Regions from separate parts of the Alkalibaculum bacchi genome, predicted to be linked through region 1. Evidence: riboswitches for the same ligand, from Rfam matches in the RefSeq annotation. Region 1 holds a riboswitch; each other region holds the start of a gene.
The links. Region 1 has a riboswitch for cyclic di-GMP ahead of flgB (flagellar basal body rod protein FlgB). Riboswitches for the same ligand answer to the same signal wherever they lie in the genome.
Positions count from the first base shown of each region.

Region 1 (8,486 bases):
GTCTACGTCGTAAAACCCCCCTTCTATTTCAAAATTGCTGTCAATAGGTCTTCCTAAGCCATCCAAGGTATGTCCTAAAAGCTGATCACTTATCTGTACTTTTAGGGCACTTCCTGTAGGTTTTACGATACATCCAGGTCCAATCCCTTGTAAATCGTCTAAAGGCATTAGGAGTACACTATTGTCTTTAAAACCAACTACTTCCGTTAGAACGACCTTGTCAGAGGATTGAATGTATATTTCACATATCTCTCCCATAAATACATCCAAGCCTTCTACCTGTATGATCAAGCCAATAACGTGAGTTACCTTGCCCATTACAGTATAGTAGTTTTTTTTCTTGATGACATTTCTATAGCGTTCAAAAGGTATCGTAAACAAAGAATCACTCCATGTTTGTAATCTCATGTATCATTGATTTTATTTGTGTTTTAATTTGTAAATCTACAATTTGCCCTTCATCCTCTATGACTACACCATCTTCTTCTAAATTAGAGTCTTCTAAGATGATAAATTTTCCATTAGGGCACATATTCTCTAATTGATATACATTCATCCTTACATGATTTATATTATGAGGATGACACCTGAGAATGATATTCTCTTTCTTACCATACTGCTCAAGAATAGGTTTAATCAATAAGAGGATATTTTGTGAGGATGCATCAATAGTAGTGTGAACAATTGCCTCTGCCATATCCGCTGCCAAACCAATAATTGAGTTTTTGTTGTCGTGGCAATACTTTTTGACTTCCTCTTCTGCTTGTCTTAGCAAGTTTATGGCACTGTTTCTAATAGCTTGACCTTCACCATGTGCCTTTTCCATTCCTTCTTCATAACCTCTGCTAAAGCCTACCTGATACCCTTCGTCAAAGCCCTTTTGGCTGGCTTCACTCTTTATCTTTTCAGCTTCTTCATAGGCATTTTGGAGGATAGATTGTTTTTCTCTTTCTATCTCGTCTAGAAGTTCTCTTTGGATTTTTTCTCTAAGAGTAGTTTCTACTTCACTGCTCACTGTTTCCTGTACCACGGGCTTTTCTTCATCTAGTACAGATGGTATAGAGGATTTTTCATAATCAATCTTCGTATCGATGAGAGACACTTGGCCATTGTCGTAAGCAATGGCATGATTTTTTATAATTTTATAAGATGACAGAATCTTGATCGCCTCTTCCTATTACAATTTCACCTGCTTCATCTAGTCTTCTAATGATGCCTACAATTTTTTGTTGAGCATCTTCAACAGTAGAAAGTCTTACAGGACCCATAAATTTAATGTCTTCTTTTAGCATATCCGCAGCACGTTTTGACATATTGCTAAATACTGTGCTAGATACAATCTCTGATGCTCCCTTCAATGCAAGAACCAGATCTTCATTTGCAACTTCTCGAAGAATTCTTTGAATAGAACCTTTATCCAGATTGACAATGTCCTCAAAGATAAATAGATTAGATTTTATAATTTCTGCTAAATCTGGCTGAGCGTCTTCAAGTGCATTAATGATGTTTTTTTCAGTACTTCGATCTACGGAGTTGAGAATCTCTACTAGTGTTTTTACGCCACCTATAGTCTCTGTATCATTCTCTACAAGGCTAGTAAATTTATTTTCCATAATTTCTTCAATCCTCTTAATGACGATTGGAGAGGTTCGATTGATGGTTCCGATTCTTTCAGCGATTTCCGTCTGCAATTCAACAGGAAATTCGGATAATACTATAGCCGATTTTTCTGGTTGCATATAGCACATAATTAAGGCTATTGTTTGAGGGTGTTCATTTCTCAGCAAATTGGTCAACTGCTGTGGATCTGCTTTTCTCGCTATGGCAAAAGGCTTTTCTTTTTGCTGTATTTGATAGAGAACATCTATGACCTCTTTCGCACGCTGAGCCCCTAGGGCCTTATTTAGTAAATTCTTTGCATAATCTATGCCCCCATCTAAAACGTATTCTTTTGCAGACGCCATATCTACAAAGTCACTAAGAACTTTATGTTTTTCAGCAGGCTCCACATAGTCAATATTTGCAATCTCATAAGTAACCTTTTTAATAATATTATCTGGTAATGATTTTAGTATTTGTGATGATGTTTCAGGACCTAAAGCTATTAGTAAAATAGCTGCCTTCCTTGCACCACTGTTTTTTGTCTGCATTGTCGCCACCTTTACTCTTGAATCCATGTTTTGATTAAATCTGCTACGATCTCTGGATTATCCTTCGCATAATTTTGCGCCTTTACTTCCTTCGCATCTGTTTTTACTTCTATATTTAAAGATTGTTTCGTATCCTCTTCATTTGCCATCCTTAACATCTCCATTGCTGTTGCTTCAGGCTGCAAATCCATCGCTAATTGACCTTGAGCTAGTTCCCTATTAGCAAATAACTCTTTCTGTTTTCTCCTAGAGAAGATGAGTCTAATGAGAGCTATTAATATCACAATTCCAAGGGCACTTAATAATGCGAAAATCACGTACTCACCGTATTTTTCAAATAGACTGCGATTATTTAATTCTTCTAATTCAATGGCTCGTAGTTCTTCTTCTAGCTGTTTTTCACTGGTTTTGTCAAAGATTACACCTTCAACGGTAATGACATCGCCCCGTTCTACATTGTATCCTGTTGCTGACGCCACAATATTTTGTATGCTTTGAATATCTCGATTTGCTAGCTCCCCATCGTAAATAACAGATGTAGTTAATTTATTTACCTTTCCAGGAGCCTTTATCCTTTGGGTTGTGGTAGAGTTTAATTCATTATTTATAGTTCTTTCATAAGTAGAGCCGCTGCCCTGTTGGCTCTCTACTACATTACTTACATTGTCATCTATATTGCCACCGGTAGCATTTTGCATCTCAATAGTATCTCCACTAGCAGATACTTGCTCGCTTCGAAGAACAGGCTCTTGATATGTGATTATTGTGCTTTCTTCTGAATCAAAGTCTAAATCTGCATAGACGGATATTTTTATTTTATCCTTGCCATAAGCACTGCCCAACAAATCATCTAGATTGGATTCAAGCTCTGATTCAAATTGTTTTTTTATTTCTTGATAGCCAGATGCAATATCTGTTGCATTTAATTCAGTATCTTCTTGTAAAAATGCGCTGAGGAGATTGCCCTTTGAATCAATTACTTGAATGTTTTTTTCAGGCAAATTGTCTACTGCCCCAGAAACCAATGAGGCAATGCCTTTGACCATGTCGTTTGTGACTTTTTGATTGGGTTTTACATCTACTATAACAGATGCACTAGCCTCTTTATCCTCTTTTTCAAATATGCTCTTTTCAGGCATCACTAAGTGCACTTTTGCAGACTTTATAGCCTCTAAGGACATAATTGAACGCTGTAGTTCTCCTGTTAGAGCCCTTTGATACATGATCTCTCGATCTTCTTCTGTGGCCATTAAGCCCGTATCATCAAAGATCTCAAAACCGGTGGAATTTTCAGGCATCATTGCATTCATTGCCAATTGCAAACGGTATTCATCTACTTGTTTTTTGTCAATGAGGATATCACTACCGCCATTTTCTAATTTATACTTCATTTTCTTCGTTTCTAGATCACTTACGATATTTCCTGCATCACTAAGTTCTAAATCACTAAATAAAGTAACGTATTCTGTTCTTTGTGTAAAATAGGTATAGATAGAAACAAAGGCAAGAATACTTACTAAAAAAGTAATCATTAAGACTTTTTTCCTCTTGTCAATCTTGTTCCAACCACTCTTTGCTCCATCTAAAACTGCCACAAATCTTTCCATCGTATTAAAATAACTCCTTTACAAGTCAACTATAATTGCATGTTGTTGATTTCTTTATACGCTTCCACGCATTTATTGCGAACTTGAACGGCAAGCTCTAAGGCAATTCGGGCTTCTTCTGTTGCTATCATAACACTATGCAAATCTTCAACTTCACCAGTAATGAAATCTTGTGTTAATTTATCAGCCTTTACCTGGGTATTATTTAATTTTTCAATTTCATTGCTAATAATATCTTTAAAGGAAGAAATTCCTTCAACAGAAGAGTTTTCACTCGGTAAAATGGTAGAATCTGTTTTATTGACTGTAGGTATATTGGCACTTGCTAATGACTCATAACTTATTTGGTTTGTATTAGCTAGAATACTATTGTATAAAGACAATATGTTCATTTACGTTTCCTCAATTCTATTGTTTTTAAGGTGGTAAGCTTTAAGGTGGTAAGGTGGTAAGGTGGTAAGGAAAAGCATTTTTGCCACCGGTGGTGGCTTAGTGATAGAACGGTGAGGCACCGTTCCCTCCCCTGTCTCAGCTTATTTTTCTTCCACTTTCAGCTTTCCACTTTCCACTAACCTGAAATCACCCTTTAGAAATTTCCAAGGCCTTTTTTAGTATGCTCTTGCTGGTATTTAAGGCAGTTACATTTGCTTCGTATGCTCTCTGTGTGCTGATTAAATGAATCATTTCATCTACCATATTTACATTTGGCATCATAACATATCCTTCTTCATTGGCATCAGGATGAGATGGATTGTAAACCATTTCGAGATTTTCCTCATCTTGAGCAATGCCAACCACTCTAACACCAGCGCTCTTTTTTTCCATACGTCCTGTAACCTTGCTGATTTCAGTTCTTAATTTCTCTTCAAAGACTACGTCTTTACGCAAATAAGGCCCACCCTCTTCTGTTCGAGTAGTGTTTACATTGGCAATATTTGTAGAAATCGTATCCATCTTTAATCTTTCAAGAGCTAATCCACTTGCGTTAATTTGCATGGAGTTAAACACTGACATATTAAACTAACCTCACTTTAAAAACATTTTAAAAATGTCTTAGTATATTGTTTGTTCTCTAATAGCTAGTCTTCAAAGATCCTTCGCTACGCTCAGGATGACTGGGGCAGGAGCTAGGGCGCTCAGAATGAATGAGCAAGGAGCTTGGGTGCTCAGAATGACTGAGGCAAGAGCTTGGGTGCTCAGAATGACTGAGACAAGAGCTTGGGCCTTCGGCACTTAGAGATACGAAGAATCGCCTCTAACCAACTCCCCGGTCATCCTAGAGCGCAGCGAAGGATCTTCACATCAGCCACCAGTGGTGGCTATAAGGTTTTGCTTACCACCTGACCACCTTACCACCTGACCACCTTATTTATTAATTACATAGTTCAAATTAGCGAGCCTAGAATTCAACTGAGAGACTAATGTATTGTAATACAATTCATTAGCTGCTAATTCGGTCATTTCTAAATCGACATCTACATTGTTTCCATTGTCGTTTAGAGAAGTAGATTCTCTTTTTTTTACAATAGGTTCTATATCTTCTACTTCCCCAATGCCAAAGTGATTAGGATGAGATTTTTCTAAAGTCACTGCATTTTCATCTATGGCTGTCTTTAGTAAGTCTTCAAATTGAACTTTATTCACTTTGTAATCAGGTGTGTTGATATTTGCAATATTGCTAGATACGGTTCTTTGACGTAAAGAGGACATATCTAATCCTTTTTTGATCAAATCATAACTAAAATTACTCATTGTAAAACCCCTTTTATACAGTTTCTAATACCCATTTTATACAATAGTCTAACGATTCTTGTACAGTTGTTTAATAGCTGTTCCACTTTGGTTAGCAATCGTTAATAATTTAGTACAAATTATTCTAAACTTAAAAGTTTAGTCGTCTATTAGTAAGTTCTATTTTTAAGCTTTCTTATTCTCCCTATTAAACATATAGGTTAAGTTGACTATTTTAAAATAAAGTAGACCTTTTACAATATTACTAAAAATTGACAAAAAAAATATAGCAACTGGCTGCCATCTTGCGAAGGCCCTATAGCTTTGCGTCCTTACCTTTCGATAAGTTTGCCATTATAGTACATATTATCTTTATATGACATATTATCACAAATTTTTACATCTAACAACAAAAAGCGCAAAAAATACATGGATTTTACATGGATTTTCTTTGCGCTTTGGTTTTATTTAACTTGAATAAGATTTAATTTATCGTTCTACCTTAATCGTCTTTTAATGACAACTACGTTTGTGTGTTAGAATGTTGGAAATCAAATTTATTTTATACCTTAAACTTTACGTATACTTAAATATCCTTATCTATAAATATAGCTCTTTTACTGACAGATATATAACTATCTACTACATTATTTCGTTTTTTCACTTGTTTCATAGCTCCTACCAAATTTGCCTTTTTCTTTTGTAAGGATTCCATTAATTCTCTTTGTGCTGTAGAAAGAATATTAATATTTGTGCGATAAACTTCGTCTTCTGCATAGGAGCCTTGTTCTTCTTTGACAGCTTCCGTAATCTTTATGACTTGATCAAATTCGATTTTATTCTCCTCAATCAACCCTATACCTGTTTCTATTTCTCCGTCCCAAGATTGAATGTTTGCGATCACCTTTTTTAGAATTTCATTCCTTCGGTCAAGTAAATTTTCTAAATCTGCGCCCATGTGTCTCTCAACTCTTGCAGGTAATTTTTCACTTCAATAATACCCTCTGGATTTTTGTCAATATTAGCACGGACGAGTTTAAAATTCATATACTCATAAAGCTGGTATAAATTCTTGGCAATGTCTCCACCTGTTTCAAAATTTAAGGTAACCATAAACTCATTTATTATATCTTGAGCTTTCTTTAGGTTTGTATTAACCGTTTCATAGTCCTTACTCTCTAAAGCCATCTCCGCTAACTTACAATTTTTTATAGCACCATCATATAACATAATCAACAGTTTTTTCTTAGGTGCCGTCGTGATTTGATTATTTTTATATACATTGTTTGCATAAGCGTGGTTCATTTTTTTCTCCTTTATGCGGTTATTTGATATATGAGGTTTCTGAAAGTAATTAGTGCTCTAGCTAATCAGAGTTGTTAGTCGAAAAAAGCGGAAAGTGGAACTCGCCCCTAGGCGAGATTGTGTAAGATCCTTCGCTACGCTCAAGATGACTGAGGTAGTTAGCTTCGGTGATTACACAAGTCTCTGCACCCCTTAGATCTAAGCTACTGCTTTGTCATCCTGAGGAGCGCAAGCGACGAAGGATCTTTGACCCCAAAGCTTGACCCTAGCCTCCCACTTCCAACTTCTTACCTCCTGCATCTAAATGCATAGGGAACGGCGCCCTCATCGTTCCTCCATTAAGCTACCACTGGTGGCTAAGACGGTTTTGCTGACCACCTTACCACCTTATTTCTTACTCACATTCATCGCATCAATCTGCCCCACCAACCAGCTCATCTGGCTCTCTGCTTCCATCATGGCTACGTCTAAGGCGGTGAACATCTTTATGTATTGGGCTTGTTTCTTTTCCATTCGGAGGTTAAATCGGTCGATTTGATCGTTTAAATCTTCTAAGGTCTTTTCTAAACTTTCTGTCTTGCCTTTGATAATCCCTTTATCAGATGTAATATAGGAATTAATGTAATCATTTAATCGTACGCCAAAACCACTTTCTTCACCTTTGCTGTCCTTACTATTAAAGAAATTCGCTACATTTTGTGGGTCTTTCTCTAAAGCTTCGGTCAATTTACTAGAGTCAAATTGCAATTTACCAAACTTATCTATGGTAGTGACCCCTAGTTCCGAAATATCTTTAATCGTCGTGTTTTCATTACCTATAGTAGAAGTCACCAGATTACGAAGAGAGGAATGAAGCCTCATTAATGTACTATCTCCTGCCAAAGTTCCTCCACTACCTGGTATTTTAGGATCTCCTGCTGCTAGCTTGTCCTCTATAAAAGTCATAGTAGAATTATACTGGTCTACAAAATCCTGTATGGCACCAGATAACTTGGAAGTGTCTAATGATACTTTGACCGTATCGTGTTTTCCTTCTTCGTGGGTATTCTTCAAATGAATGGTTGTATACTGTAAAACGTCCTTCACTTCATTGGAATTTCGCTCTACGCTTACTCCATTAATGGTAAACTTTGCAGTAGTACCTTCTTCAACCTTCTTACCTGCCTCTGTAGTCAGACCAAGTTTTCCTAAGACCGTACTACCCTCAGCTTCTGATAATGTGATGGCACGATTACCTGTTTTTGCATCTGTAAGATAGAGCTGATCGTCAATAATCGTTGCGCTGATACCTGTGTCTTTTGATGCATCATTAATTTTACTGGTGATCTTACTTAGAGAATCCCCTGCTTCAATCGTAATATCTACACTTTTGTCATCACTGTTTTTAATAGTAAAAGTACCACTTATATCTAAAGCCTTGGTAATCCCACCCTCAGGTAAAGAAATTTTTCCAGAAAGAACACTAGTGCTCGTCGCCAATCGCTCTACATGTATTTTGTAATCTCCTACAGAAGTATTCTTAGATGCCGTAATAGAAACAGTATTTTCATTCGTAGAAGTAGAAGATTTTGCATTAAGAGTATCGGTTTTCGTTAATGCACTAAGTTTACTATTTAGAGAATTTAGCCTCGTATTAATATCCTTCCACGCATTTTGTTTTGCTGTAAGATTTGTCTTTTTATTCGATAATTGC
Region 1 is NZ_QNRX01000001.1:159,287-167,772, forward strand. It holds gene fliI (flagellar protein export ATPase FliI) at 1-408, opposite strand, end outside; gene DES36_RS00785 (FliH/SctL family protein) at 386-1,102, opposite strand; gene fliG (flagellar motor switch protein FliG) at 1,143-2,150, opposite strand; gene fliF (flagellar basal-body MS-ring/collar protein FliF) at 2,162-3,757, opposite strand; gene fliE (flagellar hook-basal body complex protein FliE) at 3,787-4,149, opposite strand; gene flgC (flagellar basal body rod protein FlgC) at 4,337-4,771, opposite strand; gene flgB (flagellar basal body rod protein FlgB) at 5,123-5,509, opposite strand; cyclic di-GMP riboswitch class I at 5,774-5,851, opposite strand; gene DES36_RS00815 (hypothetical protein) at 6,075-6,446, opposite strand; gene fliS (flagellar export chaperone FliS) at 6,431-6,793, opposite strand; gene fliD (flagellar filament capping protein FliD) at 7,181-8,486, opposite strand, start outside.

Region 2 (8,486 bases), on a different contig from region 1:
ATATGAAAAATCCTCCAGAAATTCCTCTAGGGCTCCACTTAAGATGCCCTCAAGATTTTCCATAGAAATGACAATATGCAAGTGCTCATAATAAATATACTGAAATGTTTCAAAAAGCATCTTAATTGATCGGTTGTCTTTTGCCATATCAAAAACAAAAGTTATGTCCTTGTATTTTCGAAGCTCTAGCCTATTTTGTATTGGTTCTATACAAGTCAAAGCCTTTACAGACTCCTCTATATTTATATCAAATAACAAAGCTGTCGTAATAACAGCTATTGTATTGTATATATTTTGATAACCGAGCAAATTGCACACAATGGGCATTTCTTGTATCATTATTTCCTTACTGCCCGCAGATAAAACACCTCGTTGTAAATAATAATTGTATTCTATTCTGCCTTCTGAAACATATATAGTAGATGCTGTAACTGTGCTTTTCGAATTTAGACCATAAGTTATGACGTATAGATTCGATATTCCTTTAATGAGTTCTAAACTACCTTTACTATCTGCATTTAGAAGTACAGATTTTGCATTGCAAATAAGGCGCTTATACCCCTCTAAAACATCCTTGTTTTTGCTTTTATCCATTGCGCTTAGGATAACACAATCAAAAGCCATATCAAAAAACATGGTATTATCGTGTATTTCCACCAATAGAAATTCTACATCATTTTTTTTCATTTCTTCAATAGCTTCCATCCAAGCTATATCATTTGGCAATTTATTTTTGTTCATTCGTAAACCCAAATCACCTAAAGAAGCAACATTTCTTTCGCCGTAAAACAAGATATGCTCTAAGATATAAAGAATTGATGTTTTCCCATGAGTTCCTATCATTCCTATTGTTTTCATGAATTTCTCCTACGTATTTCCATTTTAGTTTAGTATATGTAATATCTTAATTTTTAACATTATTCTGAATTTGTTTTCCCGTATGATCCATTGTATAATTTTCCTTATAAATGAGTTCAGAAATAGGCACAATAGTATAACCTTGATCTTTTAGCTCTTTAATGATTGTTGGCAAAGCTTGAGTAGTATACTCTGCATTATTATGGAAAAGGACAATGGATCCTGGCTTTACATTAGATACTACACGATTGACAATTTGCTCAGCGCCTTCATTTTTCCAGTCTAAAGAGTCTACATCCCACTGAATCGTATAGCCACCTAATTCCTCAACGGTTTTAATCAAATCATTGTTATAAGCACCAAAAGGCGGTCTAAATAAAAAAGTGTCTAACTCTTTGTACTTACTAATCTTTTCGTTTGTACTATTGAGCTCTTCTTTCATTTTATTTTTGTCTAGTTTGGTCATATCTGGATGTGAACTAGAGTGATTCCCAATTTCATGCCCTGCATCTGCAATGGCTTGAACTTGTTCAGGGTACTTGTCAACCCACATGCCTACTAAAAAGAATGTAGTCTTAATGTCCTCCTTTTTTAATATATCCAATATTTCTTGAGTAAATTCGTCACCCCAAGCAGCATCAAAGGATATGGCTATGGTTTTATCCTCCTTGTCTACACTGTATATTGGCAATAACTTCTCCTGTGCATTAAAAACAGATGCTAGTCCTTCTCCTTTTGAAGTCATAAAAACTAATGATAAAATGATTACAACTAAAATCGCTGCTATGATGACCATTGTTTTTTTAGATAGAAAATATACCTTCAAAGGTATCCCCCTCCCATTATTTTATCTATTATTTAATAGTATTTAGAAATGTCCCAGCTTATTCATCTTTTATAAAAAATAATCTTATAAGATTTCTTTTTCCTATTTACATAATTCGCTTGTTTTTAACATTTAAACTTCCTATAATGAAAGTTACGATTATATGCTTTTTCTGTTATAATGTTCGAAACAGCAAGTGCCAGTCGTAACTTGCACCCAATCAGACTTCGCCATCACTCGTCTTCTTGAGCAAGTCTGACATGGGTATCACTAATGCTTCTCTGCATCGCTTCGCTCTTTGACAAGCAAAGTGCTATTCTAAACGACCGAAGCTGCAAAGCAACTAGGGCAATCTGCGGCTTATTGTGATATAATATAACTAATAAAGGGGCTGATTTGCGTCATGTATTTCGATTCTGAAAATATTTTAGAAAACAAATTAATCATCTTATTTGCTTTGTCTCAATTCAACATACCTATGACAAAAGAGCAAATAACACAGATCATATTAGAAAATGTACAAATCAGTTATTTTGATATTCAATTCCTGATTGAGAATCTTAAAACAGATGCGTTTATCTATGAAATGTCGGAGGCTGGAGTATCTTATTACTCTATCTCTGAGCCAGGAAGATCTACACTTAAACTCTTTGAAAGTAGAATCCCAACTTATATAAAAGAAATTATCACAATGTTCATCTCTCAAAATAAAGACAAAGTACTTAGACAGGTAAAATATCAATCTTCTTATGTAAAACAGAGCGATGGAGAATTTATTGTAAACCTAGTATTGTTAGAAAATGAAGTCTCTTTAATTGATATAAAGCTCAATGTTGTGAACAAAAATCAAGCAGAATTCGTATGTTCAAATTGGGAAAAAAACGGGGATAAACTATACACTCAGCTCATCAATACTTTAATACATGAGTAATATAGAGACATTGTCTTAAAAATAGACATTGTCTTTTTTGTAATCAGAATAAAAATTATATTTTTGACGCATGATAAAAAAGACATAAAGAGATATAAGAGAACATGGAATATTTTGCACTAGTAAAACTACTGATCTTCAGTCATACTTTCGTAGATTAACTTGTCTAGTTTCTGACTAATTTCAATGACTTCGGGTCTTAGAAGATTATCAGTATTTTCTTCGATTAATTTATTCATCTGATTCTTTAATTCCTTAATGCAATCATATACATTTTCCATCTAAAACCTCCCCTTCCGCATATCATTAATCATAAAACAAAATTCGATAATTTTCAACGCATACCATTTTTCATTTTTCGACACTGCCATCTATAGTTGAGGCTCTATACAGTAAAGTAATCATTAAAAAAACCACTCAAAACATATATTCAAATATGCGTTTTAGTGGCCGAACGATCTTTGCTACCCTTGAGCTTTAGACTCTGGCTTTGCGTCACTAGCTTTCACTAGTTTTGCCTTTTTAATTCGACATAAATATTGTATATTATAATTTTAATACAACAGCCTGTCTATAGTACCACATGCTCACAGTGTATTTTGTCGAAATCAGCATGTAATTTACCATTTTTAACCATTATTTACAATTGTTAATCAGTTATTTCATGATTGCTTACATTATTTAATAACCCTGCAACTTATGGAGCCAATGTCAAAAATAGGCTTTCCTATTATATAAAATACAGGGAGGCTACAAGCCTCCCTGCTAAAGAGTTTTCTCTAAAGGTATTTGTTTAACATTTCTATTACATTTTGTAACATGGTCTCATACTTTTCTTTTTTGGCCTTTTCCTCATCTATTATTTTCTGAGGTGCTTTTTTTACAAAACCTTCATTGGCCAGCTTTTTATTTACTCGGTCTACTTCTTTTTCAAGATAAGCCTTCTCTTTATTAAGCCTCTCAATTTCCTTTTCTTTGTCGATTAAATCTGCTAAAGGAATAAAGATTTCTCCTCCACTGATTACACTGCTTGCTACATTGTCTGGAACCTGAGATTTATTTAGTACACGAACATCAGTAGCATTTGCTAGACTCATAATATAGCCTTTACCATTTAAGATGACTTGTTCAATAGCTTGATCTTTGGCTACTATGAGGATCTCTGCCTTTTTTGATGGGACAACATTCATCTCTGCTCGGATATTTCGCACGCTTTTGATAATATCCATAACGAGTTCAATTTCCTCTTCTTCCTTTTGGAAGTTAAACTTTTCATTGTAAACAGGCCAAACTGCTTTCATAATCGTGTCTTCATCAACTAAATGAGTATATATTTCCTCCGTTATAAAAGGCATAAATGGATGTAAAAGTTTAAGTGCATTTTTTAAGACAAAAGCTAATGTATACTGTGCTGCAATCTTGCTATTGCCACCGTCTTTATTATACAATCTAGATTTTACAAGTTCAATATACCAATCGCAGAATTCATTCCAAATAAAGTCGTAAAGCTTTTGAGCTGCAATACCCATTTCGTATTTTTCCATATTGTCTGTTATTTCAGAGGTAATTTTATTTAATCGACTGATGATCCATTTATCTGCATTTTCTAAATTTTCTAGTGCAAGACTTTCTTGCTCAAAAGTATCTTCATGAATATTCATCATAACAAATCGAGATGCATTCCAAATCTTATTGGCAAAGTTACGATTAGCGATGATTTTGTCATCGGACCAGCGAATATCATTACCTGGAGCATTTCCAGTTACTATAGTGAATCTTAAGACATCAGCACCATATTCCTTAATAACTTCTAAAGGATTAATTCCATTTCCTAGGGATTTACTCATCTTTCTACCCTGCGAATCTCGAATCAAACCGTGGATATATACGTCCTTAAAGGGTGTTTCTCCCATTTGTTCGATTCCAGAGAAGATCATCCGAGCTACCCAGAAAAAGATGATATCATATGCTGTTACTAATACATTAGTAGGATAATGCTTCTTTAAATCTTCGGTATCATTAGGCCAGCCTAATGTAGAAAATGGCCATAACGCTGAACTAAACCAAGTATCAAGTACATCTTCATCTTGATAAATATTGTGAGACTGGCATTTTGTACAGGAAGTTGGCTTTTCTTTGGCTACCATTACTTCACCGCAATCCTGACAGTAATAAGCAGGAATTCGGTGTCCCCACCAAAGCTGTCTTGATATACACCAGTCTTTTATATTTTCCATCCAGTTAAAGTAAATCTTACTAAATCGATCTGGAACAAAGTTTGTAGACTTATTTTTTACAGCTTCAATTGCCGGTTCTGCTAAAGGTTTCATATCTACAAACCATTGGCTAGAAATAATGGGCTCAACAGTTGTATCGCAGCGGTAACAAGAACCTACATTGTGATCATGGCCTTCAATTTTTTCTAGAAGACCAAACTCTCTCAAGTCCTCTACAATTTGCTTTCTAGCTTCATACCGATCTAAACCTTCATATTTTCCTGCTAGTTCATTCATGCTAGCATCGTCATTCATTACCCTAATTTGTTCAAGATTATGCCTTAAACCTACCTCAAAGTCATTAGGGTCATGTGCAGGAGTCATTTTTACTACACCTGTACCAAATTCCATATCTACGTAGTCATCTGCAACGATTGGAATCTCTCTATTTACTAAAGGTAAAATTACAGTCTTTCCAACAAGGTGTTTGTATCTTTGGTCCTCTGGGTTTACTGCAACACCTGAGTCTCCTAGCATAGTCTCTGGTCTTGTTGTAGCAACGATCACATATTCATCGCTATCCTTAATTGGGTAGCGAATATGCCAAAAATGACCTTGTTGCTCGCTATATTCTACTTCGGCATCAGAAAGGGCGGTTTTACAATCGGGACACCAATTAATAATGCGGCTTCCACGATAAATAAGGCCCTTGTCGTACAATCTTACAAAAGCTTCCTTTACTGCTTCACTACAGCCTTCGTCCATAGTGAATCTTTCTCTAGACCAGTCACAAGAAGCGCCTAATTTTTTAAACTGATTGGTAATTCTGCCCTTATATTCAGTTGCCCAGTCCCAAGCTCGATTTAAAAACTCTTCTCGTCCAATCTCTTCTTTGGTCCTATCTTCCTCTTGGCGAATCTTCTCTACTACTTTTACTTCTGTAGCAATACTAGCATGATCTGTTCCAGGTAGCCATAGTGCTGCATAGCCTTGCATACGCTTCCAACGAGTCAAAATATCTTGTAATGTACCATCAAAAGCATGTCCCAAATGAAGTTGCCCTGTAATATTTGGAGGTGGCATTACTATTGTATATGGATCTCCTTTAGGATTGATTTCAGGTTTAAAATAACCTTGAGACTCCCAATGAGAATATATTTTTTCTTCCATGTCTTTTGGATTATATACCGTGGACATATTTGTTTCCAACAAAATCACTCCTCTGTGTAGAGCGCCTACGCGCATTTGTTCTAAGTTATAAGTTGTAAGTTCTAAGTAAAACCTGTTAGGTCACCATTAGTGACCGCTATGTAGGGTCTATAGATATGAACCCTACAATTTCACTTGTACAAACACCTGAAAGCCTTTATTTGTATATTTTTCAGGCTTTTTAAAAGACCATATTTTACATCTATACTGCATTATATCGATTTTTATCTTATTGTACAAGCAAAATTCGTAAGCTATTGCTTTATTGCCTTGCTTATTGAACAAAAAAACATTTATAATAGATAGATGAATGGAGGTGTAATCATGGATGATAATCCAGAAGGCAATTTAGAAAGACCCGTTAACCCATCCATGCTTACATATTGTGGATGGGAATCGGCAAAATAAAATAAGAGGTGATTCCCTTGGAACAAGTAATAGAATTAATCGACAAAAAACAATTTAAGGAGTTAAGAAATTATCTATCTACACTACACCCTTTTGATATCTCTGAGATCATGGAAGAACTCAATAGCAAGCATAGCTTACTGGTTTTTCGATTGCTGTCAAAAGACATGGCCATTGAGGTATTTTCTCACATGGAGCCAGCTTACCAGGCTAAATTTTCTGAGTTAATTGCGGAAGAAGAACTAAGAGAGATTGTCAATGAGCTTAACTTTGACGATAAAATTGACTACCTTGAAGAAATTCCAGCCGTCTTAGTAAAAAAAATCTTAAAGAATACTCCTGAAAGCGAACGAAAATTAATCAATCAATTCTTTAATTACCCTGAATACTCTGCTGGCAGTATTATGACTATTGAATTTATCGATTTTAAGAAACAAATGACTGTGAAAGATTCCATTGCCCGGATTCGAAAAATAGGCTATGACAAAGAAACGATTTACACATGCTATGTTACAGATCGCTTTCGAAAACTAGAAGGGATAATCTCATTAAAAGATTTAATTTTAGCTGATGAATATGCCAAAATAGAAGATGTTATGCAAAGTGATTTTATATCTGTAACAACAACAACAGATCAAGAAACAGTAGCAACTACTTTCCGTGATTACGATTTACTGGCTCTTCCAGTCGTAGATTCAGAAAATCGATTAGTTGGTATTATCACAGTTGATGACGTCATCGATGTAATGGAAGAGGAGGTTACAGAAGACTTTCACTTAATGGCAGGTATGCAGGCCAATGAAGAAAGCTATTTAGATACTTCTGTCAAGGATTTAGTAAAAAAACGTTTTCCTTGGTTAGCTATTCTAATGATATCCGCTGCCTTCACAAGAGCAATTATGGAAGGTTATGATTCTCTATTAAGCAGTGTCATACTTCTCAGCGCTAACATTCCAATGCTGATGGGAACTAGTGGGAATGCTGGGTCTCAAGCTTCAACTTTAATGGTTCGTTCTATAGCTGTAGGAGATGTCGTTTTTAAAGACATATTCAAAGTACTATGGAAAGAATTGCGAGTCAGTATTTCCATAGGTATAGGATTAGCGATACTTAATTTTATCTCCTTAATTTTTTTCAGCCATTACCCTTTAGATATATCTCTTATTGTAAGTGTTACTTTAATCGCAACGATTACGGTAGCAAAATTGATCGGTTCGTCTTTGCCTATTCTCGCCAAGAAAATAGGGTTAGACCCTGCGATTATGGCCAATCCCATGATCAGCACTATATTAGATGCCTTGGTTTTAATTACATATTTTAGTATATGTAGTATGGCACTGGGGATTTAATTTTAAGTAGAAAGCGGAATGCGGAACTTTATAAGTTGGTATATTGGAAAAAATAGTTAAGAATGACCCGAAAGAGAGTTCCGCATTCAACTTTCCGCTTTCTGCTAAAATATAAAACTCCTCGCAAAAGCGAAGAGCATCTTTTACTAATTATTCATTTTTTCATTGTTCACTGTTATTTGTTCATCAGCTCATTACCTAGCTTTATAATGCGTTCTATGGATTGTTCTTTTGACAATTCAGACATATTTTTAGCCATATTATCTAAAATATCCTTATTGGTTACTAGATGATCTACTACGCTAGTAATATCCTCAATATGATCTACTTTAATGGCCATGCCTGTTTCTTGTAGAAAATCTGCATTTTCTTCTTCTTGTCCAGGTATATAGTAAGGAATAATCATGGGAATATTTTTTATAATTGCTTCTGTAGTAGTCAGCCCACCTGGTTTTGTTATAATTACATCCGCCATATCCATTAGTTTTGGAATTTGTTCTACAAAGCCATGAATTTCGATTTTTTTAGTTGTTTCTTCTTCCTGAACTAATTTTTCAATTCTCTTCTTTAGTTTCTCATTATTTCCGCATACCACAATAATTTTTAAATAATGCTTTGTTTTCAGTAGACTAGACAATGCCTTTTCTACCTGTGAAACTCCCATTGAGCCACCCATCAACAATACAGAT
Region 2 is NZ_QNRX01000009.1:69,246-77,731, forward strand. It holds gene DES36_RS08110 (Mur ligase family protein) at 1-858, opposite strand, end outside; gene pdaB (polysaccharide deacetylase family sporulation protein PdaB) at 905-1,684, opposite strand; gene DES36_RS08120 (DUF4364 family protein) at 2,088-2,615, shown strand; gene DES36_RS08125 (aspartyl-phosphate phosphatase Spo0E family protein) at 2,744-2,896, opposite strand; cyclic di-GMP riboswitch class I at 3,058-3,144, opposite strand; gene DES36_RS08130 (valine--tRNA ligase) at 3,395-6,076, opposite strand; gene mgtE (magnesium transporter) at 6,457-7,797, shown strand; gene DES36_RS08140 (MGDG synthase family glycosyltransferase) at 7,973-8,486, opposite strand, start outside.
Region 2: linked by a shared signal. The riboswitch ahead of DES36_RS08125 (aspartyl-phosphate phosphatase Spo0E family protein) and the one ahead of flgB (flagellar basal body rod protein FlgB) in region 1 are both predicted to bind cyclic di-GMP.

Region 3 (8,486 bases), on a different contig from region 1:
GATGTTGAACTATGAAAGTATACTATGTTCTATCAAAGCCCTTTTATATGGAATTCCTATTGGTATGGCCGTGACTTTTTTTGTCAATTTACCTATCCGAACAATATTCCCAATACCGTATAAAATGCCATGGCTTTCAATAATACTATGTGTATTGGTAGTATTTATAATAACCTGGAGTACTACAAGATATGCAGCTCATAAATTAAAGAATCAAAATATAATTGATTCCATAAGATCGTAAAGCGGGAGGCAGACACAAAAGATTGATAAAAAGTATAAAGAGAAGATATATTAGCTGATAATAACTAAAAATGCCGACTGTATTCTCAGTCGGGCATTTTTGCGTTTTTATTACAAATAGACAATGCAGATACAAAGAAAGATTCTATTTTATTTTAAATCCTTATAAATTCCTTATAATTACCTTCTATACTTTAATTAAAGACGAAATGCAGGATAAAAACAGGAGGTAATTAGGATGTCAGATTATATTTTACAAACAAAAGGCTTAACGAAGAAATTTAAAAACCAAATTGTTGTAGACAATACTTCATTGTCTATTAGGAAGAATTCTGTATTTGGATTGCTTGGACCAAATGGTGCAGGAAAATCTACTATGCTAAAAATGATAATAGGGATTATGACACCAAACTCTGGAGAAATATTATTTGAAAATCGTCCATGGAGTAGGGCAGATTTAAAAGATATTGGAGCATTAATTGAGAGTCCCGCTGTATATCCAAATTTAACAGCTATGGAGAACCTAAAAGTTGCTTGTACATTGTATGGTCTCTCTGATACTAGAGCAGAAGAAGTCTTAAATATAATTGATCTTGAAAACGTAGGAAAGAAGAAAGTAAAGAATTTTTCCATGGGAATGAAACAGAGGCTAGGTATTGGTATTGCTATTATCAATAAACCCAAACTATTAATCTTAGATGAGCCTACAAATGGATTAGATCCCATTGGCATAGAAGAATTAAGAAAGTTAATTAGATCTTTTCCTCCTCAAGGAATGACAGTAATCTTATCGAGTCATATTCTATCAGAAGTAGCACAAGTAGCTGATGAAATAGGAATTATATCCAACGGCATTATTGGACATACAGGCAAAATAAATAAGAAGGATGATCTTGAAAAAATATTTATGGATATTGTACGAAGAAATAGAGGTACAAGACAATGAGGGATATTATTAGAGCAGAATTTTTAAAAAGTAAAAGAACAACTGTAAATAAGTTTGCTATAATAACACCTCTGTTTACACTTTTATTATGTACATTATGGGGTGGAGGTCAAAATGGAGCGTATAATTGGTGGTATGTAATGTTTCTTCCAGGGATGTTAGCGATTATTTCTGCCCAGATAATTACAAGGGAGAAGGATATTTCCTATAAAGGAGTGTCTTTATATCCACAAGATAAAGGTACAGTTTGGTTCGGAAAAATACTCTATATTAGTATTCTATTTGTATTCTCTAGTGTGATCTTTATGGTAGGGATTCATGGTATTGGTCTTATATTTGAATCAATTATCCCATTAAAATCAAATATTCTTGCAACAGTGATATTAATACTAACATTCTTATTTAATATACCACTTAGCATGTTTTTGACGGTACAATTTAATATGTTTGTTGCCGTTCTCTTTAATATAGCTATGACAATGATTGGAGTACTATCCTTCGATACAACTTCAATATTGAAATTTTTTCCATATAGGACATCATCCGCATTAATGGCTCCAGTTCTTCATATTTTACCTAATGGTCTTCCAGTATCAGAAAGCAGTCTTCACCTAAACGGAGATATGGTTATAAGAGATACTGTGATTAGTATTATTATTTTTATTATATTAACTATTTTGACATCCCTGTGGTTTAGGAAAAGAGAGGCAATTTAAAATGCTACAGTTAGAAAAACTCCTAAAAGCTGATATAATGAAATTAAAATCTACTCAGATTGTGTGGATGCACTTATACATACCTATTTTAGGACTGATACTATTTTTAAGTTATTATTTATACTCTCCCTGGGACAGTATGAGTAAAATTTCGGCATATTTACAAGTATTATGTATGATTTTTCCCATATTAATCGGGATAATTACTTCAATGATGGCCGATCAAGAGTATGTGGCAGGATGTTATAGAAATCTTTTGGCAAGCTCAGAAACAAGGTGTTTATCATTTTTAAGCAAACTTATTTTAGTGCTGGCATTTGGAGCGCTTAGTACAATTATAGCCGTTTTAGGTTTTTATATAGGGTATACCTTTATAGAGGACATAATATTTCCTTTTACTATGTATTTAAAGGTTGCGGGAGTATTAATATGTAGTAATATTTTTTTATATATTTTGCATTTCTTTTTAAGTTTAAGATTCTCGAAGGGGATTTCCATTGGGATAGGAATTGTAGAATCCCTTATATCAGCATTGTTTTTAACAGGCATGGGAGATGGCAGGTGGCCCTTTTTACCTAGTTCATGGAGTATCAGATTTATTAGCTCTTTACTTATGAAATATCAAGATAGTGGTGGCGCTTTTAGAGACCCAGCTTTAACCTTAGGAATCATGATATCTATTGTTGGAACAATACTATCTTTGATAATTATAGTAGCATGGTATACAAAGTGGGAAGGGGAAAAGTCAGAGGAATAGGAGAATTATTGTGGCGAATATTTTAGCTGTAGATGACGATAAATCCATTTTAGATTTAATTGAGAATGTACTAAATAAAAGTGGGCATTTTGTCAAAAAAATAAACGAGCCAGAAAAGGTTTTTCAAGAAAATTTAAGCTACTATCATCTCATAATATTAGACATAATGATGCCTAATATTGATGGTTTTCAATTATGCACTAGAATAAGAGGATCGGTCGATTCACCTATTTTATTTCTTACTGCAAAATCAGACGAAACAGATATCATTAAAGGATTGGGGTTAGGAGGAGATGATTTTTTGATGAAACCCTTCGGAGTTCAAGAACTCCGTGCAAGGGTAGATGCTCATATTAGGAGAGAACAACGAGAAAAAATCAACTCTGTAATTATTGATAATATTAGGTTTTCAATTTCCAGTAAAGAGTGTTTTGTATTAGATAATAAGGTACCACTTACAAAAAGTGAATATGAAATAAGTGAATACTTAGCTCTTAATCGAGGCAAGACATTTTCTAAGGAACAAATATTTGAAGTTGTTTTTGGATATGAGAGAGAGAGTAATTTAAGTGCAATTGTTGAACATATAAAAAACATACGAGCTAAGTTTACTCAATTTAAAGAAGAACCTATAAAGACAGTTTGGGGAATAGGGTATAAATGGGAATAAGAAAAAGTACAAAACTACGTACAACTTTTATTAAATATGTTGTATCCCTTGGTTTACTTATTATTATTTTAATATTAGTGAACTATTACTTGTTCATTGTAGCCTCCATTGGAGTTTATCCAGCAAATTATTCAGAAAAAATAATTCAAAGTAATTACGATGAGTTAAAGAATTTACCTAGGGTGACCATAGAACTATTGACTCCAATGTGTAATTTTGGTGTTTATTCTGAGGAAGGAGATTTTCTATATGGAAATTTTTCTTCTAAGGATATAAAAATAAACTGGGATAGATATCAACAAGGAAAAACATCAACAGGTTTAGAAAAGTATATAATAACGATTGATCGTGATGAGGGGATATTGATTATTACCTATCCTTTAACTGCGCAATATAGAAATGAAATTTTAAGGAGAACTTTACCTAATGCTGAGTTGACAATAGTGATTGTATTTTTTATTCAGCTTATAGCTTTGATCATTTTGTGGTCTAATCGATTTGCCAAAAAGGTTAATAATGAATTAAAAACCCTTCTAATACCAATGGCAAAAATACAAGAACAGAACTTAGATTTTAATGTAGGTACGAGTAATATAGAAGAAATCAGCATGGTTCTTAAAGGGATTGATAAGATGAAAAACTCATTAAAAAAGGCCCTAGAAGAACAATGGTCAGTAGAACAGCAAAAGAGAGAACAAATATCAGCTTTAGCACACGATATAAAAACGCCTTTAACGATAATTAAAGGGAATGTTGGATTACTTGGTGAAACAAATTTGACAAATGAGCAGAAATCTTATTGCGGTTATATTGAGGAAAGTAGTGAACACATGGAGGGATATCTAAAAAGTTTGCTGACTATTACAAAAAAAGAAATTGATTATCGTAAATCTGATGAAATCATCAGCGCTATGAAAACAACAAATTTTATAAGAAGCCAGGGAGAGGCTCTTGGAAAAATTTATGATCTCAATATGATATGGAACATAGATATTGAAGAAGATTTATATATACAAGGAAACAAAGATGAATTTGAAAGAGCATTGATGAACATTTTGTCAAACGCAGTAGAGTTTTCTTCAAAAAATTCTAGTGTTATTATTAATGGTTTTATTGATAATTCTTATCTCATTATCCAAGTAATAGACCAGGGGAATGGTTTTTCTAAAAAAATGCTAAAGTATGGAAAACAGCGATTTACAATGGATAATGATAGCAGAACCAAAACTGGACATCATGGATTAGGTTTATATATAGCAAACACCATTATTACAAAATATCATGGAGAACTTATATTATCCAACGATAAGAATGGTGGTGGGTCCGTTACAACTAAGATTCAAATTTTCCAAAGAGACATGTCGCCGAACCGCTGAGTTTGTCGCACAACAGAGTTACAAAAGCGAAAAGGAATATCGCTATTTTTTAGAAGAACTCGGTTATTGTTTGGGAATATATTGATAAAGGATTCATTTCCAATAGGGTGATTGCATTTGGCACATTAGGAGTGTTATGCTTCATGCCAACAATAAAGTATCAAAAAAGAATTTCTTTATTTTTAGGACATTCAAATATCGAAGAATAATAGATATACGATGAAAGAAAATCGCAGTTGAATATAAATATAGAATTAGAGGAGGAGAAAATGTACTACTCGATACATTACAAATCGACCGTTGGGGATATATTGCTTGCAAGTGATGAAGATAGTATTATTGGTCTGTGGATTGGCGAACAGAAATATATCGGAAACACAATGCCAAAAAATATTATCGAAAAAGATGATATTCCAATACTTAAAGAAGGTATAGCATGGTTAGATGATTATTTCACTGGTAAGAAACCAAAAATATCTAGGCTACCTCTTGCTCCTATAGGTGGTGAGTTTAGACAGCAGGTGTGGAAAATTCTCACTGAAATACCCTATGGTGAGCTGACAACATACGGTCATATGGCGAAAGAAGTTGCAAAACGCATAGGGAAAAACAGGATGTCTGCTCAAGCTGTAGGTGGTGCTGTGGGACACAATCCCATATCTATCATTATACCTTGTCATCGTGTAGTAGGCACCAACGGAAGTCTGACCGGTTATGCAGGTGGAATTGAAAAAAAGGTAAAGCTACTAGAGCATGAAGGAGTGGATATGACTGGATTATTTGTGCCCCAAAAATAAAAAAGATGTACTTTATCTAATAAAAAGAATATTAAGGGAATTAAACGTGATCCATGAATAAAAAAATCTACTTTTATATCTATTATTTAACCACAATAGGATTAACAATCGTATAATGTATCGCAGCTAAATTAAAAAAGTGCCGAAATATGTAAAATAGGTGTTGATTTATTAAGAGATTTTAACTATGATAGAAATAATAAAATAAATTTTTGACAGTTTAATTACATCTAAGGGCAAACTTACCGAAAGGTAAGGACGCAAAGCTATGGGCCTAACCGACTTATTTGTCGCAAGGTAGCCAGTTGCATATTATAAACAAAACCCTTTTATCTAATTTTAAAAGGGATTTTTTTATTTTAACAAAAGGGGGAGTTAACATGAGAAGTATTAAAATGAAATTAGTGGTTTATTTTTCTGCACTTATTTTATTTTCATCTGTAGCTTTAGGAATCATCTCCATCAATAGCGCTAGTAAAATTGTTACAGTGGAAGCAGAAAAAGGTCTTATAACATCTGCTAATGATGGAGCAGTAGTAGTGCAGAACCGAATGGAAATTCAAAGAAGAACGCTAGAAGTACTTGCCCAATTAGGCGAAATCCAAAATATGGACTTAGAGGTTCAAGTTCCTATTTTGCAAAAACAAGTAGAAGTTTCTGACTTTATTAATTTTGGAATCATGCAATTAGATGGAACCGTAACTTATACAGATGGAAGGACAATCCAGCTGCCAGAAACAGACCCTGTATGGAAAGCCTTAAAGGGCGATAAGAATGCGTTGAATTTTGGTATTAGCCCAGCCACAGGTGAAGTTGTTTTAATATATGCGACACCTATTGAAAGAGATGGAAAAATCGTAGGAGCACTTTTAGGACGCCGAGATGGCAATGCCTTAAGTGATATTACAGATACGTTAAAATACGGCGAAACAGGTCAAGCCTATATAATGGATAAAGAAGGGACAATTATTGCCTACTCAGATCGAAGTGTAGTAAGCAATCAAATTAATCCCATAAAGGCAGCAGAAGCCGATGACAGTGAAAAGGCATCTGGAGAATTTCATAAGAAAGTGCTAGAAGAAAAAACAGGAGTAGCCAAGTATAAGGATAGCCAAGGGAAAGAATTATACTCGGCATATGATTCTATTGATAATACGGATTGGATTCTCATTATGAGCGCAGATGAAGAGGAAATATTAGCAGGAATACCATCCTTAATGAAGGCAATTATTTTATTAACTGCTGTAGTATTAGCCATAAGTATAATTATAATCTATCTTATCGGCAATACAATTGCAAAGCCTATTATTAACGCAACCGCTCTTGCAAAAACCCTTGCCGATTTAGATCTTACGAGAGATGTTTTAGAAGCTGATTTAAAAAGCAAGGACGAAACTGGAGAATTGGCAAGATCATTCCAGAGTATTACTGACAATCTTCGAATGATTGTCAATGAAGTTAATGATTCTTCTGAACAAGTAGCAGCAGCCTCTGAAGAATTAATGGCAAGCTCTGGACAATCTGCAACTACTGCTGAGGAAGTTACAAAAACTGTAGAAGAAATAGCAAAAGGGGCTGCAGAGCAAGCTCTAAATACAGAAGAGGGCTCAGCAAGAGCTACTAAGCTAGGTGAAACCATAGAACAAGATTTAAACTATGTAAAAAACTTAAATGTTACTACAGAAAAAGTATCTACTATAGTGGGTGAAGGTTTACAAGAAATTGAGAAACTAATCCAAATAACAGATGAAAGCACGCAAGCTATCCAAGACATTCATAGTATCATCTTACAGACAAATAGTAGTTCAGATGAAATTGGAGAAGCTAGCAGCGTAATCAAATCCATTGCAGATCAAACAAATCTATTGGCATTAAATGCAGCTATCGAAGCCGCAAGAGCAGGAGAAGCGGGAAAAGGTTTTGCAGTAGTAGCAGAAGAAATAAGAAAACTAGCAGAGCAATCCTCTGCATCTACTATGGCAATTGATGAAACCATATCTGAGCTTCAAACAAATGTTGGGAGCGCAGTAAAATCAATGAATAGAGTATCTGCAATATTTGAAGAACAATATAATAGCGTTCAAAATAATAAAGATAAATACATAATGGTTGAAAAAGCTATGAACGATGCAATAAGTGCAGTTGAAAAATTAGATGTTTCTAGTAAAGAAATGGAAAAGATGAAGAATGAAATCTTGAATACATTACAGAATTTAACTGCTATTGCAGAAGAGAATTCTGCAGGTACAGAGGAAGCGTCTGCCTCTATGGAAGAACAAACTGCATCTATTCAAGAAATAGCAGGTGCTAGCGAAGGTCTCGCAAACTTAGCACAAAATTTACAATCAGCAATTCGAAAATTTAAAATCTAATAGGCGCAAGGATGTACGAGAAATCAAAGCAAAATAAATAAATCTGTGCTTTAGAAAAAGAATGGCTCTGTTCTGGTAGAAATTTAAACCAGTAAAGAGCCATTCTTTGTGATTATTGTAAGGAGGAACGAGGTAATAAATTACTATCATATTGAAAATACTGGAAGCAATTGATATAATTACAACAATAACATATTTAAGTATTTTTTATTGTTAAGATATTTTTTTGTTACTAAAGGTGTCTGCTGTGAAAATGTGTTCGATATGTACTAAAAAGAGGGTGAAGGGAGCGATGATATGAAGGGGAATTATAAAGTATTAATAAAAGAATCTGAAGAAAGATGTAGGCAGCTTGCACTAAAAAGAGAACAAAAATACAGCAATAAAATAATTAGCGATGCAAATTTACAAAAGATTCTTATGAAGAACAGAGATATGATTATGACTGCACTCCCATTTATAAATGAACTAATTAAATTTACAAAGGGAAGTGATTTCTTTGTTTTTTTAACGGACAGTGAAGGATGTATTCTAAATGCAATGGGAGATGAAAAAATTTTAACAGAGGCTTTTAGCCTTAAAATGATTCCAGGTGCATATATGAATGAA
Region 3 is NZ_QNRX01000006.1:145,574-154,059, reverse strand. It holds gene DES36_RS06195 (FtsX-like permease family protein) at 1-244, shown strand, start outside; gene DES36_RS06190 (lantibiotic protection ABC transporter ATP-binding protein) at 482-1,189, shown strand; gene DES36_RS06185 (lantibiotic immunity ABC transporter MutE/EpiE family permease subunit) at 1,186-1,905, shown strand; gene DES36_RS06180 (lantibiotic immunity ABC transporter MutG family permease subunit) at 1,907-2,662, shown strand; gene DES36_RS06175 (response regulator transcription factor) at 2,673-3,332, shown strand; gene DES36_RS06170 (HAMP domain-containing sensor histidine kinase) at 3,323-4,708, shown strand; gene DES36_RS06165 (methylated-DNA--[protein]-cysteine S-methyltransferase) at 4,978-5,505, shown strand; cyclic di-GMP riboswitch class I at 5,731-5,818, shown strand; gene DES36_RS06160 (methyl-accepting chemotaxis protein) at 5,886-7,877, shown strand; gene DES36_RS06155 (sigma-54-dependent Fis family transcriptional regulator) at 8,175-8,486, shown strand, end outside.
Region 3: linked by a shared signal. The riboswitch ahead of DES36_RS06160 (methyl-accepting chemotaxis protein) and the one ahead of flgB (flagellar basal body rod protein FlgB) in region 1 are both predicted to bind cyclic di-GMP.